2 regions of the Thauera sp. WB-2 genome follow, and region 1 is predicted to be linked to the other one. Evidence: predicted binding sites of a transcription regulator. Region 1 holds the regulator's gene; the other holds the start of a gene.
The links. The regulator sigma-54, encoded in region 1, starts transcription at its own class of promoters, with help from an activator protein. The targets are predictions, from matches to a motif close to TGGCACGCTTNCTGCTNA.
Positions count from the first base shown of each region.

Region 2: a site for sigma-54 is predicted at 1,181-1,198, ahead of adh (aldehyde dehydrogenase). Genes of this name have one in related genera too.

Region 1 covers NZ_CP088935.1:3,840,549-3,842,927, forward strand. Annotated here, with positions in the region: gene lptB (LPS export ABC transporter ATP-binding protein) at 1-279, shown strand, start outside; gene LQF09_RS17520 (RNA polymerase factor sigma-54) at 302-1,768, shown strand; gene hpf (ribosome hibernation-promoting factor, HPF/YfiA family) at 1,786-2,109, shown strand; gene ptsN (PTS IIA-like nitrogen regulatory protein PtsN) at 2,246-2,379, shown strand, end outside.
Region 2 covers NZ_CP088935.1:1,437,317-1,439,695, forward strand. Annotated here, with positions in the region: gene LQF09_RS06555 (porin) at 1-1,041, shown strand, start outside; gene adh (aldehyde dehydrogenase) at 1,252-2,379, shown strand, end outside.

The sequences.
Region 1 (2,379 bases):
CGCGCACTTGCAACCGACCCGCGCCTGATCCTCCTCGACGAACCCTTCGCAGGGGTCGACCCGATCGCGGTGATCGACATCCAGAAGATCATCCGCTTCCTCAAGGAGCGCGGCATCGGCGTGCTGATCACAGACCACAACGTGCGCGAGACGCTCGGCATCTGCGATCGTGCGTACATCATCAGCGAGGGCCGGGTACTGGCAAGCGGCGAACCGGCCGAGATCATCGACAACGAAAGGGTGCGCCAGGTTTACCTGGGCGAGCATTTCCGCCTGTGAATCCGCGCGCGCGTCGACAGCGATGAAACCAAGCCTCCAGCTCAAGCTCTCCCAGCACCTTACCCTGACGCCGCAGCTGCAGCAGTCGATCAAGCTGCTGCAGCTGTCGACCATCGAGCTGAACCAGGAGATCGAGCGCTTCCTGCTCGAGAACCCGATGCTCGAGCGCAGCGACGGCGACGGTGTCGAGTTCGTACCACCGCTTCCACCGGGCAGCCCCCCCGAACACGAGGCCAGACAGCAACAGGCGAACACCCCCGAGGCGCCAGCCAGCGCTACGGACAGCGACGCCGGCGACCATGCCGACCATGGCAGCGCCGACGAAGGCATGGACTGGTCCAATGTCGGCAGCGGCGCATCGAGCCGCAGCGAGGACGACGACGACGTCGATTACCAGGAACTGCAGGCGGCCGGCGTCTCCCTGCGTGAACACCTCGACCAGCAGGTGTCGCTGTCGCCGCTGTCAGACCGCGACCGCGCCCTCGTGCGCTTCATCATCGAAGCCTTGGATGACGACGGCTACCTTCACCAGCCGCTCGATGAGCTCCTCGAACTGCTTCCGGACGACGCCGACGTCGATGTCGATGACCTGAGCATCGCGCTGCGCCACGTACAGAACCTCGAGCCCGCAGGCATCGGCGCGCGCAGCCCCAGCGAATGCCTGTCGCTGCAGCTCCGTACCCTGCCGGCTTCGGCGACGCGCACGCTCGCGCTCGAGATCGTCGACAAGCACCTCGAGCTGCTCGCCGAGCGCAACTTCGTCAAGCTCAAGAAGCTGACCGGCTGCGACGACGAGGCCCTGCGCGCCGCCCATGCCCTGATCTGCAGCCTCGATCCCCACCCCGGCTCGCGTTACTCGAACGCCGAGACGCGCTACGTACTGCCGGATGTGGTCGTACGCAAGCTGCGCGGGCGGTGGACGGTCAGCCTGAACCAGGAGGCAATGCCGCGTCTGCGCATCAACCGCCTGTATGCCAGCCTGCTGCAGCAGAACCGCGGCCAGGGTGGCGGCCTGAGCGGACAGTTGCAGGAGGCACGCTGGCTGATCAAGAACGTGCAGCAGCGCTTCGACACCATCCTCCGGGTGTCCCAGGCCATCGTTGACCAGCAGAGGCAGTTCTTCGATCATGGGGAGGTGGCAATGCGGCCACTCACCCTCCGGGAGATCGCGGACCAACTCGAGCTGCACGAGTCCACCGTGTCGCGCGTGACCACGCAGAAGTACATGGCGAGTCCGCGCGGGGTGTTCGAACTCAAGTATTTCTTCGGTAGTCACGTCGCCACCGACACCGGTGGAGCGGCCTCGTCTACGGCGATTCGCGCGCTGATTCGCCAACTGGTTGACGCCGAGGACAGCAAGAAGCCGCTGTCCGACGCCAAGATTGCCGAAGTCCTTGGCCAGCAGGGTATCGTGGTCGCACGGCGCACGATCGCCAAGTATCGCGAATCCCTCAATATCCCGCCGGTCAGCCTGCGCAAATCCATCTGACAAAAACAGGAGTCAACATGAATCTCAACATCACCGGGCGCCACGTCGAAGTCACTCCGGCCATTCGCGACTACGTCACCTCCAAGCTTGATCGCGTCATCCGTCACTTCGACAACGTCACCAGTGTCGCGGTGATCCTCTCGGTCGAGAAGCTCAAGCAGAAGGCCGAGGTCACCCTGCACGTGCGCGGCAAGGACATCTTCGTCGAAAGCGATGATGCCGACCTGTACGCGGCCATCGACGCGATGACCGACAAGCTCGACCGCCAGGTGCAGAAGTACAAGCAGAAACTGGCCGACCACAACCACGAGACGATCAAGCACCAGGCCCCCGAAGCCTGACGCTTTCGTTTCAGCCCCACGTCCGGGGTATGGTTATAATGCGCCCGTTTCCAAGACGCGGCGCCAGCATGCCCCGGGACGGCCGGTCGCACCCTGCGACCGGAATGCCTGCGATATTGCGCGAACCCTCCAGCGAATGAGCCTGATATCCCAACTCCTGCCACTGTCCAATGTGGTGGTCGACCTCGACGCGAGCAGCAAGAAGCGCGTCTTCGAGCAGGCGGGCCTGCTGTTCGAAAACAATCAGGGCATCGGGCGCAGCACCGTGTT
Region 2 (2,379 bases), 1.9 Mb from region 1:
AACGGCTTCTACTCGCACCGCAGCGCAGAGTCGGGCGGGGTCAAGACCACCAACTCGGCGCTCACCAACGGCCTGCTGCCGGGCTGGATCAACTTCGTGTTCACCACCAAGGTCGACGGGCTCGACATCAAGGCCCATGTCGGCTTCGCGCCGGGCATCAACGACAAGTCCGACGTCGTCGGCCTGCCGAGCGATCCGGGGTGTGGCGGGGCTACGGGCTGCGACAGCCCCTTCACCCAGATCGACACCCGCAACCTGTACTTCCAGTTCGGCAATGCCGAGTGGGGCACGATCAAGTTCGGCCGCGACATCGGACTGTTCGGGCAGAAGATCATCCTCTCCGACATGACCTTGCTCGGCCTCGGCGGCAACAGCTACGCCTCGACGCCGTTCAACACCACCTTCGGCATGATCGGCCACGGCTACATGTACACCGGCTTCCAGCCGCAGATCACCTACACCACGCCGACCAAGGGCGGGTTGTCGGCCTCGTTCGGGATCTTCGATCCCAACAAGTTCGCCGGCAGCGAGACCAAGGACCCTGGCTTCCAGGCCATGGCGAACTATGACTGGGAGGCGGGCACGGCGAAGGGCTCGGTCTGGCTGGGTGCAGTCCACCAGCGCACCAGCGGCACCGGCAGCTTCAACGCCAGCGGCTTCGAACTGGGGGCGAAGGTCGGCATTGGCGCCTTCGAGGCCGTGGCCTACGGCTTCGATGCCAGCGGCCTGGGCTTGTCGACGGTCGGCGCAATGTACTTCTCGCCGTTTGCCAAGACCGATGGCAAGGGCTACTTCCTGCAGGGCACCTACACCGTCGGCAAGACCAAGTTCGGCCTCAACTTCGGCGAGAACCGCGACCGTGGCGGACTGCTTGCCGACACCAACAAGTTCCGCTCGGCCACCGTGGGTGTCTACCACAGCCTGAACAAGTACATCACGCTCGTGGGCGAATACAACCAGGAGAAAGGCGAGGGCAGCGACATCTTCCCGGGCGACCTGAAGACGCGGACGATCTCGCTGGGTGGCATCCTGTTCTTCTGAGCGCTGTATCGGACTGCTCCATAAATTGCCCGCATTTATGGAGCATTTGGAGCAGTCCGGGCAGTTTTAGTTGTACATCATGAACACATAAAAACCTAAAAGACCGCTCAAGCTGCTGATTTTATGGGTGTTAAATAGCTGGCACGAGGCCTGCTTAGGACCCCTCGAGGCAACCCGCCCGCACACGTTCAAGATTGAGGAGACCGTACCATGCTGTATGCACTGCCCGGCCAAGCCGACGCCAAGGTTCAATTCAAGTCCCGTTACGACAATTTCATCGGCGGCAAGTGGGTGGCCCCGGTCAAGGGACAGTATTTCGACGTGGTTACCCCGGTCACCGGTCAGAAGTACACCCAGGCGGCCCGCTCCACCGCCGAGGACATCGAGCTCGCCCTCGACGCCGCGCACGCCGCCTTCCCGAAGTGGGGCAAGACCGACGCCACCACCCGCTCCAACATCCTGCTCAAGATCGCCGACCGCCTCGAGGCCAACCTCGAACTGCTCGCCTACGCCGAGACCGTCGATAACGGCAAGCCGATCCGCGAGACGCTCAACGCCGACATCCCGCTCGCGGTTGACCACTTCCGCTACTTCGCAGGCTGCCTGCGTTCGCAGGAAGGCGGTATCTCGGAGATCGACGAGAACACCATGGCCTACCACATCCACGAGCCGCTGGGCGTGGTCGGCCAGATCATCCCGTGGAACTTCCCCATCCTGATGGCGGCGTGGAAGCTGGCGCCGGCGCTGGGTGCGGGCAACTGCGTGGTGCTCAAGCCGGCCGAATCGACCCCGATCTCGATCCTGGTGCTGATGGAGCTGATCGCCGACCTGCTGCCGCCGGGCGTGCTCAACATCGTCAATGGCTACGGCCGCGAGGCCGGCATGCCGCTCGCCACCAGCAAGCGCATCGCCAAGATCGCCTTCACCGGCTCGACCTCCACCGGCCGCGTGATCGCCCAGGCCGCCGCCAACAACCTGATCCCGGCCACGCTCGAGTTGGGCGGCAAGTCGCCCAATGTCTTCTTCGCCGACGTCATGGACAAGGACGACGCCTTCCTCGACAAGGCGATCGAGGGCCTGGTGCTGTTCGCCTTCAACCAGGGCGAGGTGTGCACCTGCCCGAGCCGCGCGCTGATCCAGGAGTCGATCTACGACCGCTTCATGGAGCGTGCGCTCAAGCGTGTCGCCGCCATCAAGCAGGGCAGCCCGCTCGATACCGACACCATGATGGGCGCGCAGGCTTCTGCCGAGCAGATGAGCAAGATCCAGTCGTACCTGCAGCTTGGCAAGGAAGAAGGCGCCCAGGTGCTGATCGGCGGCGAGCGCGCTCAACTCGGT